DNA from 2 places in the Paenibacillus sp. FSL H7-0942 genome. Region 2 is predicted to be linked to the other one. Evidence: a T-box and tRNA genes for the amino acid it is inferred to sense, from the RefSeq annotation. Region 2 holds a T-box; the other holds one or more tRNA genes.
The links. A T-box is a leader RNA that pairs with one kind of tRNA and senses whether it is charged. The one in region 2 lies ahead of leuS (leucine--tRNA ligase), so its partner is inferred to be a tRNA-Leu.

Region 1 (5,901 bases), 2.6 Mb from region 2:
TAGCGGAATTAAGGTTTTTATATGAAAGAAGGGATCAAGTTTGGGTATCATTCATGACAAAAACGTCATTATTGGTTCGTTTAAGACGAATTTGGATAAATAAATAGGTTTGTCATGAGTTAAAAGAACTATCCCGTTATGTAGAATTAGAGAGATTATATTCATTAAGTTGCATATATTGACAAAAATCGATTTTTTGCATATTATCTGATTATCCAATCCACATATTGGATGAAAATTGATTTTATTATGCGATAAATACAAATAAAGGAGGTTTGGGGCGTATATCATACGTAAAGTAGAAGTGGAAGATTTATAAAAACGAACATAGGAGAGTGTTACATTTGAAAGCGAAGAAAATAATTACTTTTGTCCTGGCATGTACGATGGTGTTCTCAGTAGTTGGAATGGCAGTTCTCCCTGTAGGGACGGTATCTGCTGCAGATGCGTCGGGTACTACAGCGAGTATTTCTGATATTTTGAAGAACCAGCTGCCGGATGGAGGTTGGAGAAAAGATTATAAACAGACAAGTGGAGAGTGGGCAAAGTCCACGATAGACAACAAGGCTACATACTCAGAAATTAGAAGATTGGCGAAGGAATTTAAAAAGACGAATGATCCGCGTTACTCCACAGCTGCAATCAAAGGAATTAACTTTTTGATCAACATGCAGTATTCAAACGGCGGGTGGCCACAAGTTTACCAAAGCTCCGGATACCACAAGCACATCACTTACAATGATGATGCCATGATTAATGTAATGATCATGCTGGATGAAGTAGCAGCACGAAAAGGTGATTTCTCATTTATCGACAGCACACTTGCTAACCGCAGTAAAAATTCAGTTGCCAAAGGTGTGGAGGCGATTCTGAATACACAGGTCGTTTCAGGTGGTAAGCTGACAGCATGGGGACAACAACATGATTCCAGCTCTCTTAAACCAGCGAGCGCAAGAATCTACGAAGTGCCATCACTGACAGCTGGAGAGAGTGTAACGATTGTTAAATTTCTGAAAACCAGACCTGCTAACGCTAAAATTACCGCATCCATTAAAGGAGCGGAGGCTTGGTTTAACAAAGTGAAAATTACGGGTTACAAGTATGAAAGAGCTAATGGAGATAGTAAAATTATCGCTGATTCCAAAGCTGCACCAATTTGGGCACGCTTCTATGAGATCGGAACGGATAAACCAATCTTTATTGGTCGTGACGGGGTAGTTAAATACAAATTAAGTGATATTGATAAAGAAAGAAGAGGCGGTTATGCATGGTATGGCAACTGGCCTTCCAAGCTGTAATTTGTAGTATGCTTCCGTATTAATGAACCAAACTATTAGCAACAGTTAAAGGTAAGGCCCGAATCGACATGGACGTCTGATTCGGGCTTTATTGTTATTATTTTCAGTGTTGACATGATAGATTACGCATGATATATTGTTTCTTGTCGCCGATATGGATGACGAAGATACAATATGCGGTCGTGGCGGAATTGGCAGACGCGCACGGTTCAGGTCCGTGTGGGCTAACCCCCGTGGAGGTTCGAGTCCTCTCGACCGCATCTAATAAAAAGACTCCTTAAGCTAACGCTTAAGGAGTCTTTTTTTGCATTTTTTGATATAACACTAACTTTAGTGATGAGTATTCAAGAGGTTAGTGCTTAGCTGCACGTACAGCAAATGTCTTCCATCAGCCATACGGAACGTTTATTGTGCTGCGGTAACATTAACGCTGTCAATATTCGGTCCTTCCGATCCGGTGGTAACCACTTTCAATGTATTGGTCCCCGTGTTCATGGGGACCTGTATTGTTTTTTCAACCCAAGTGGACCAGCTTCCCGTAGCGGGAAAGGGCTCGTTGCTGATGACTTTGGTTCCGTTCACAAAAATGTCGAGGTTCCGAGTGCCGCTTTCCAGCGCATAACGAAACTTTACGTTTTTGGTACCTGTTGTCGTGTTATTAATGCCGTTCCATTGAATGGCTGAACCAGTCATCGCATTGAAGTTAACATACCCGGAGCCAGTGTAACCGGGGTAGATTGTTTCAATGGCAGCTTCCGTAAGTGACGTTCCGGTCTCGGCTTCATACGTCGTGCCACTGCCTGTATTCCCGCCGCTATTTCCGCCAGTAACGTTGGCAACAAACGTTGTTACGCTCTGAGGCGGGAGCTGTGCCGTGAAGGCTCCATTGGATACGTTAAGCGAGGTTCCGCTTGCCAGGTTTCGACTGCTGTCCGTAATCCATGAGGACACAGTAGAGGCATTACCATTTTGCAGAACGAATTTTTGGCTTGTGGCTGAAGTTCCACGGTTAATTGCCACGACGACGACTTTGTTATCACCTTTATAGGCTGAGACAAATGTGTTCGTATCCGGATTTTTCGTTGCATCGACTCGCAGGTAGCCTGGACGCACGAATTTAGAGAAATGAGCCATATTATACCCGCGTTTGCTTATGGTACCGTCCTCTTTCATCGGACCATACTGTCTGCGGATGTACCACCACACGTAGGCCTGGAAATCACCTTCTACCATGGCATTGTGCATGTGATAGGAAACTTCTAATGCTTCAGGCCAGCGGTCTGCTGAGTTGTTGTCACTGTTTGGAACATACACTTCAGTCATCCACAGTTCTTTACCGGCTCCTTTTTGCTTAAAGAGAGGGTAGGCAAAATTCGAAATCTGGGTTCCATACGTATGTGCTCCCAGAATGTCCATGTTGGCAAGTGCCTGCGGATCATTCAGGATTGGGTCGGATATGTTCTTTAAGTACTGGAAGGATTCAGGCGCCATGACTTTGGTACCTTGGATGGACCCGGCATTTTCTTTCATGAATCGAAGGATCTCTTGTGGAGTCCACCAAGTCCAGTCATGAGCATAATCCGGTTCGTTTTGTACAGAAATGGCATACAGATCTACGCCGTTATTTTTCATGTAGGTTACAAAGTCGTTCAGATGTTGCGCATATGCGGTATATTTGTCGTATTTCAGACGTTTGGCATTTGTGTCCCCATTGCGGTTGAATGTTTCAACCATGCTGCTTGGAGGATTCCATGGGGATGCAAATACAATAGCACCCTTTTCGATAGCCCGTTTGGCTGTGGCAACTTCACGATACCAGTTATTGGAATCTGGATCAACGTAGATTCTGAGAATGGAGAAGCCTAATTGATTCTGGTCATTACCAAAAGCAGTTTCACGTTGAGCGGGAGTCAGATCACCAATCCAGGCAGGAAGGTTAATGCCCCCAAAGCCCTTGATCAGCTGTTTTTCCGAGGACAAATTAATGTTGGCATCGCTGGCTGCTGACACATTTGTCGGGGTTAACATCAAAGGCAGGGCTGTTAAACAGGCCAAAAGAACATTAATCGTCTTTTTTAGTTTGAATTTCACTACTTTCATCCTCCTCGATAATAGTAAGTTACATAGAGAAACCGCAACCAGGAATAACAAACAAGAATAGCGGATTGTCTGGCATTTATTTTATGTAAACCCTTTCAAAACCTCCTCCCATAAATCATAGGATAGAAATGAAGCATAGAACCTCTTTCATTTGTTGATTCTACTAAATAATTCCTAAACTGAAAACCTGACAAATTACAGTATTTTTTCTAATTAATCTCTATTTTCTAACTGTTCAATGACAGTTCTTGTCTGAATGCTAAGGAGAAAACTGGAATGATGGAGATCTTCACTTGAGATAGAGGTCTTCAATGGCGGGGATATGATTATTAAGGAAGGGTTTGGCTTACATAATCCTCCCTTCATTATCAAACAATGAGATCACAGAAGTTACGGGGAGGGAATCATGATGAAGGTACAGAGAAAGATTTATCGATTCATTGCAGGTATCATGGCATTGTTGATTGTGTTCTACGCAGGCATATCGGCAGGAGGGCCTACAGCGGCAGCTTCAGAGTCCACATCGAATCACAAACGGTTAGCGATTATCATCGATGATGTTGGTAATGACATGAAGGGTACGGCAGAGATCCTGGCGATGCCAGTTAAACTAACGGTAGCGGTTATGCCTTTTTTGCCAACAACGAAAAAAGATGCGATGGCTGCACATGAAAAGGGAATGGATGTGATTGTGCACATGCCCATGGAACCCAAGAAAGGACGACCTGAATGGCTGGGCCCGGGTGCAATCACATCCAATCTAACAGATGAAGAAGTCCGCTCACGCGTGGAGAAAGCGATTGATGATGTGCCCCACGCCATTGGCATGAACAATCATATGGGTTCCAAAATTACTTCGGACAAACGCATCATGTCCATTGTGCTCGATGTATGCAAGGAGCGGGGCCTCTTCTTTGTAGACAGCCGTACGAACTTTCGCTCTGTGGTGGGGGAACTGGCCGTATCCAAAAATATGCCACCTGTAGGTAATGACATTTTCCTGGATGATCAAAATTCCAAGCAACACATTCGCAAGCAACTGGATCTGGCTGCTCAGCGTGCGATTGACAAGGATATCTGTGTTGTCATTGGTCATGTCGGTCATTCGGGGATGAACACATCCGCAGTAATTCGTGAATCCGTCTCCCGTCTGCAAAATCAGGTCCAATTTGTAGGGATTGGTGATCTGGTTCGAGATGTGTGGCAATGGCAGTCTGCTCCTACACTACCGACAGATAATAAATAATGCCATTGGCAATGGACTGGGCGATTCGTTTTTGCTCAGCGGGGTCATTCATTCTAGCTCGATCTGCCGCATTGCTCAAAAATCCGGTTTCGACGATGACGGCAGGTTGCTTCACGTAATTCAATATATAAAAGGGCTTGCCCCATACAACCCCGTGCTCCGTTCCGTACAACTTGTTCATGGCATCCTGAATGGATTGGGCCAGCAAATAACTCCTGCCTTCTTTCTGGTGCAGTACCACCGGGCCGTGTGCAGTAGATCGGGGACTCCAGTTCGCATGAATGCTGACCACGATATCTGTACTTACTTCTTCGCTAAGGCTTTTACGTTGGGCAAGATCTCTGGTATGACGGGAGCGGCTGTTCAGCCAGCGGTTCTCATCGCTAAGTGCATAATCACCAAGCCGATTGATGATAACGGCATAACCTTTGCTGCGAAGCAGGAGATAGACCTTTTGGCTAATCGCCAGGTTGATATCTTTTTCCAGCACACCTTGGGCTGACGTACCACCGTCAATACCCCCATGGCCTACGTCGAGCAGGATAACGGGTGCTGCAAAGGCATGATGACTTGAGCGATAAGCATCTCCATCGGTCACTGGCAACATGGATGGACTGTTCTGGGACGGGGCTGCTTTTCCATAAGCGACATGGGGCAGCATGGGAAGACAATGGAAGCTAATGAGCAAGGCCACCGAAGCGGTCAGCAGCTTATACATGGGAATACACACTCCTTCATGAAATAGGTACCGGATGCAGATTAAAGACTGTATGGATACCTTTGGCATTAGACTGTGCATTTTGAGGGTTTTCATACTCCTTTCAATAAAAAAATGTTTAACCATTGCACATCCTGCACACAATAGAACTATCGTAAGCTCCGTGAAAGTGCAGGAGCGAAGGAGGCAGAGGTTATGGCCAAAAGTGATGAGTTGGTAAAATACATTACGCAACGTGTAGTACATTATATCGATACGCCGAAGGATGAGCGGAAAGGTCGCACCAAAAGGAAAGAGCCGTGGGCGATGAAGTGGTTTGGTATGATCCCTTTCGCTGTATCCCTGTGGGTGGGGAAAAAGGAAAAAGAATTCGATACACAGTCTCATAAACGAAGTTCTTCGGGAAAAGGGTGACGATCCCTTACCTATTTCACTAATGGTAAACCAAAAGACGCAATCCCTTGATAAAATGGGAAGGCGTCTTATTTGTTGTTTTACAGGTTATCTGAATGTATCTTGAGAATTTGCTGATGATTAAG
Region 2 (5,901 bases):
ATCATACAGCACTTTGTGCCAGAAACGAGCGTACAGCAAGTGAAGTACGGCGTGCTCTGCTCCGCCAATGTACAGATCAACTGGCAGCCACTGCTGCTGTTTCTCCTTGGAGATCAGTTCCTTGTCATTGCGCGGATCGATAAAGCGCAGGTAATACCAGCAGCTACCCGCCCATTGTGGCATGGTATTGGTCTCGCGACGTGCCTTCATTCCCGTTTCCGGATCTACCGTATTCACCCACTCCGTAACATTCGCCAGTGGTGATTCTCCTGTACCCGAAGGTTTGATCTGGTCGATATCAGGCAGCAACAGTGGAAGTTGATCCTCCGGTACGGTCTTCATCGTTCCATCTTCCAGATGCAGAATCGGGATTGGCTCCCCCCAGTAACGCTGACGGCTGAACAGCCAATCGCGCAGACGATAAGTCACTTTTCCTTGTCCTTTACCGTTCTCTTCCAACCAAGCAATCATCTTGGCAACCGCTTCTTCATTGTTCAGTCCGTTCAAGAAATCGGAATTCACATGCGCGCCATCACCCGAATATGCCTCTTGTGTAACGTCTCCACCTTGAATAACCTCGATGATATCCAGACCGAACTGCTTCGCAAATTCCCAGTCACGCGCATCATGACCCGGAACAGCCATAACCGCACCTGTACCGTAACCTGCAAGAACGTAATCAGCAATCCAGATCGGCAGTTTTGCACCATTAACAGGGTTGATTGCATAAGCGCCAGTGAATACACCTGTTTTGTCTTTGGCCAAATCTGTACGTTCCAGATCACTCTTACGAGAAGCCTGCTCCTGATAAGCCTGAATAGCTTCACGTTGGTCATCGGTTGTAATTGCTTCTACCAACTCATGTTCCGGAGCCAGTACTGCAAAGCTCGCACCGAACAATGTGTCCGCACGGGTAGTGAACACCTTGATAACTTCCTCGCGACCCTCAATGGCAAATACAACTTCCGCACCTGTTGATTTACCGATCCAGTTGCGCTGCATATCCTTGATGCTTTCAGACCAATCCAGCTCTTCCAGGTCTTCCAACAGACGCTCTGCATACTCGGTAATTCTCAGAACCCATTGACGCATCGGTTTGCGTACAACCGGATGCCCTCCGCGTTCACTCTTGCCATCAATAACCTCTTCATTAGCAAGTACCGTTCCAAGGGCTTCACACCAGTTAACTGCAACTTCGTCCACATAAGCCAGGCCTTTATTGTACAGCTGGATAAAGATCCATTGTGTCCATTTATAGTATTCAGGGTCCGTTGTACTGATCTCACGATCCCAGTCATAGGAGAAACCAAGCGATTTGATCTGGCGACGGAAATTGTCAATATTACGGAATGTAATATCTCGTGGATGTTCACCTGTATCCAGTGCATGCTGCTCAGCAGGCAGACCGAAAGCATCCCAACCCATTGGGTGCAATACGTTGTAACCGCGCATACGTTTGTAACGGGAAACGATATCTGTTGCCGTATATCCTTCCGGGTGACCTACGTGCAGACCTGAACCGGATGGATAAGGGAACATATCCAGTGCATAAAATTTCGGTTTAGCAGGGTCCTCACCCGTTTTAAACGTTTTATTTGCATCCCAGTATTGCTGCCAACTTTTTTCCATGACTTGTGGCTGATAGCCGTGTTTCGGCTGGTTATTCTCACTCATCTATTATTCCTCCTTCAGGTTATTCGCTTTAGCTTTAATTGCAACAAAAAAACCTCAGCATCCCGTAGCGTTTGCAGCGCTAGGGACGAGAGGTTGAATTCCCGTGGTACCACCCTAGTTAGCGGACGAACGTGCTTCGTCATCCACTCCCTTTGGACCTGTAACGGCGGTTAACCGATGCGGATTTCCATTCCTGAACCCAAGCTTTATACAAGCAGGTTAAACAGAATGGTGTAATCACCGCATTTCTCCAAGGCGAGTTCGCAAATCACTGTCAACCGGCTTGCACCAACCGCCGGCTCTCTGTTATGTACAGGAATTACTACTGATCCTTATCATCGAAATATGTATACAATATCGGGACCATTATATAAAAAAGTACGCCCAAAGTCAATATTACACGTTATAATCGCCATCTTGAAGTCCACGGTACGTACCGTTCATAACGCTGGTTGCTGTTCAGGATAACCGAAAACGCTCAATGCCTTCCTCCAGATTATGAATGGTCCAATTCACATGTTCCTGATTATCATATTGACGATAAGCGCACTCAATGCGCAGCACCAGATCAAAGTACAAGTCATAGAGTCTTCTTCTTTTTAGCTCACTTTCAGTCATAATCGCACGCCCATACCCTTTCACAAAACCAGCCGTATAGTTAAAATGACTGAAATAATGCTCCATCAGAGGATCTGCCCACAGTGATCGTTCAAAATCAATAATCGCTGTGATTCGACCCGCGTCCACTAGTACATTGCCATCCCACAGATCCCAACTGATAAGCACAGGTTCTTTGACATCGTCCAGCACATCCGATTTTTCTTCAATCAGGCGTCTCAATTCAGGGTAATCGATCAAAAATGTAATCCCGGCTTCTTCCCCGTCGGTAAGAATGTCATCCATCAGATTCATAAATGCATCTTTCCATGTGGAATATCGCTGTTTTTGCTCCGAGAAATATCCAAACTGCTCGCCCTTGATTTCATTAATTCGACGATTGTACCGACCGAGCTGGTGTTCAATGGCCTCCTGCTCTTCCGCAGAATATTGATCCTTGACCTGATTATAGGGCGCTCCAGACATGTACTCCATGATAAAATAACGCGCTGAAGCCATAGTTAACGAATCATCATAAGCCAACACTTGGGGCACGGGAACATCCTGTAGCTCCGTAATGAGGCGTAGTGCCTCAACTTCGGCAATCATGAGATCCTGTTCACAGCGCATCAGATTTGTCGAAGCTGACGGTGCAATTTTGAGTACCACTCGCTGTGCGTCACTCAGTGTAATGAGATATGCATGATTGGCCCAGCCATCCACCATTTCCTTGTAGTCCTGTATACTTGCAGAGAAATGCTGCTCTATTATGGCATTCAACTGTTCTGACGTAAGTCTTGTTTTATATGTACTTTCCATTTCTACACCTCACATTGACAATTGATTTATTTTCTCAGAAAACGCTTTCTATCCGACTATTATCGCCTCCTTTACTTTAACTGGCAATACTTTTTGTCACGTCGTTATGTCTTTTCTTGCATTCCTCTACCCTATTTAAGACTATTGCTATTCATTCTCCATAAAAAATCAAACAAAAAACTGCCCTTATGCACCATACATAAGGACAGTTTTCATTACTCGATCTTACTTCACAGCCACGTAGAACAAGCGCTGTGCGCTGTCTCCAGCTTCTTTCCATTCAAAATCCGCATATACCTTCACGTCTTTAAAACCTGCCTTGGATAACTCCAGCTTCATCCAGTCCGGATTATATGCACGCTGGACATGAACTTCTTCAAACCGCTGATACATATCCTTATTACCATCATCCACACGCGAAAAAATACTGAGATGATGCTCAATCTCACAGCGATCCTGGTCCAGATCACAAGTCCAAATATAAGATACGGAGCGCTCATCCAGTACAAAAGGCTGCTCCTCATCATAACGAATAAGGGTATTGGGATGATGCACATCAAACAGGAACGTTCCACCAGGCTTCAGCATTTCGTATGTCCGCTGGAAAGTACGAACGACATCTTCTTGTTCAAGCAAATAATTAACACAATCACAGAAAGATATCACCGAATCCACAGGTTCCGGAACTCGCCATTCCCGCATATCCTGCTGCACCCAACGGACACTGCCCTCGCGATACAAGCGATGACCCTGAGGCGTAGCCTCCATCTTGCTGCGTGCAACCGACAGCATATCTGATGAGAGGTCAATGCCTGTAACTTCGAAACCGGAGTTCACGAGCGGGATCGTAATGGAGCCCGTTCCACAGCCAAGTTCAGCGACACTTTTGGGCATTCCATGCTTTTCCCATGCTGTTCTTGCAAACCTTATCCAGTCCGGATAAGGCATATCTTCCATTAATTCATCATACACATAGGCAAATTTCCGGTAAGACATGTCAGGCACCGCACTTTCAATTTCATTTTCGAATTGATCTATATAAGTTGAACCAAAGAATATTTACACTGGACACTCCAATGACAGAACAACCTTCCGATCGCTGTTATCCCCAGATTTTTTTTATTCCTTTTATAAAGGTTTAAATCCGGGGATAAAGGCGAACGCTCCGCTTCTTCAGGTTCTTTCTGTCCTCTCCGTTTCGTGTAAATGTTTAGTTCAATTTATATAACAAAAGAAAAAGCAGGGGCATCCGGTGTTTACCCAGCCTATCCCTGCCTTATCCGAGTTCCATATTACAACTATTTAATCAGGAAGATTACTTGTTTTCACTTTGATCCGCAGGAGCAGATTCGGACAGATACGTCCAGCTTTCCTTTTGGACCACCAATCCGTCTTTCATCAATTTGCCCAAGGCACGCTTGAAGGCAGACTTACTGATGCCAAAGCGCTGCTTGATGATATCCGGCGGAGTTGCATCCGAGTATGGCATGCCACCCATAGGGCGTTCTTTCATAAAGGCGAGCAGTTTGTCTGCATCTTCGTTACGTCCAACTTGTTTGAGTTGAGTCATGGCCAGATTCACACGTCCGTCTTCACGTACCAGTGTCACCCGACACTTCACTTTCTCACCAAGACGCAGCATATGACTGCGTTCAGATGAATGAATCATACCAATCGCGCCAAAGCCCAGTACACCGCCCTCTACAAGCACAAAAGTACCCATCTGCAGTGGCTTGTATACCGTCGCTTCAACCCACTCGTTTAACCATGAAGTTGGCGCATGGAAAGACAATGGTGAAAGCTCACGTTCCCCGGCCAATTTGGCACGCAGACGTCCCTGCTTGTCATGTTCCATGATGACAAAGACTTCATCCCCCACTTGAGGACGCAATTCTTCCAGTTCAGGCAATTCACGAATAGGAAGCAGCAATTGCCGTCCAAGGCCCATTTCCAGGAAACAGCCCAGTCGTGGGTGAACATCAGCCACAACCAGTCGTGCCATTTCGCCAAGCATGAGATAAGGCTTTTTCATCGTTACGGCCAGACGATCTTCTGTATCAAAGAATACAAATACCTCAAGCGTCTCACCAATTTTAATATCCCGTGTTAACTCGGTGTAGTGAAGCAGTACATCTTCCGATCCTGTCGTCAAAAAGAAGCCAAACGGAGACACTTCACGTGAAACCGGCAAAGAGACGACTGTTCCAGCAATCAAACTCATACAGTTTCCACCACTTTGGCATCAGACCATAGTCGTTCAATGTTGTAGTATTCACGCTCGTCGCGGTGGAAGATATGAACAACAACATCGCCCATGTCCATCAATACCCAACGTGCGGAATCCATACCTTCGATACCTTTGATCGTCGCTCCGGCTGCATGAGCCTGTTTGCGAATTTCAGTGGCAATGGCTTGTACCTGTGTATCGGAATTCCCGTGACAAATAACAAAATAATCTGCCACCAGGGAAACATTAATCAGATCCAACGCTACAATGTTGGATGCCTTTTTGTCGTCAGCGGCAGCAACCGCCATATTCATAAGTTCTTTCGATGATACTGTCATGAACCAACCTCCATAATCTATAATTGTGCAATTAAGTCATTCCGCGACAGCATGGTCAAAGGATAAATGACACGCCGTTGCGAAATCAGCAAGCTGATCGTCGAATCGAATCCGGCAATTAAACCTTCCTCCAGACTACGTTCAGCCTGTTCGCGAATGTGATCCACTCCCGGGAAATCTCGTCCCGGTTCAATGTAATCGGCAAGACATACCACTTTGTCCAGCAAGCTCATGCCTACCCGACCC

Region 1: it encodes a tRNA-Leu, which carries the amino acid that the T-box ahead of leuS (leucine--tRNA ligase) is inferred to sense. The anticodon was not compared.

The regions. Positions count from the first base shown of each region.
Region 1 is NZ_CP150279.1:2,334,193-2,340,093, forward strand. Features, by position in the region: gene pelA (pectate lyase) at 336-1,298, shown strand; tRNA gene MHI48_RS10625 (tRNA-Leu) at 1,475-1,558, shown strand; gene MHI48_RS10630 (carbohydrate-binding protein) at 1,704-3,398, opposite strand; gene MHI48_RS10635 (divergent polysaccharide deacetylase family protein) at 3,850-4,644, shown strand; gene MHI48_RS10640 (N-acetylmuramoyl-L-alanine amidase) at 4,619-5,362, opposite strand; gene MHI48_RS10645 (YqzE family protein) at 5,558-5,776, shown strand; gene MHI48_RS10650 (hypothetical protein) at 5,897-5,901, opposite strand, start outside.
Region 2 is NZ_CP150279.1:4,920,139-4,926,039, forward strand. Features, by position in the region: gene leuS (leucine--tRNA ligase) at 1-1,674, opposite strand, end outside; T-box leader at 1,753-2,022, opposite strand; gene MHI48_RS21900 (phosphotransferase family protein) at 2,134-3,090, opposite strand; gene MHI48_RS21905 (class I SAM-dependent methyltransferase) at 3,316-4,086, opposite strand; gene MHI48_RS21910 (S1 RNA-binding domain-containing protein) at 4,406-5,311, opposite strand; gene rsfS (ribosome silencing factor) at 5,308-5,655, opposite strand; gene yqeK (bis(5'-nucleosyl)-tetraphosphatase (symmetrical) YqeK) at 5,673-5,901, opposite strand, start outside.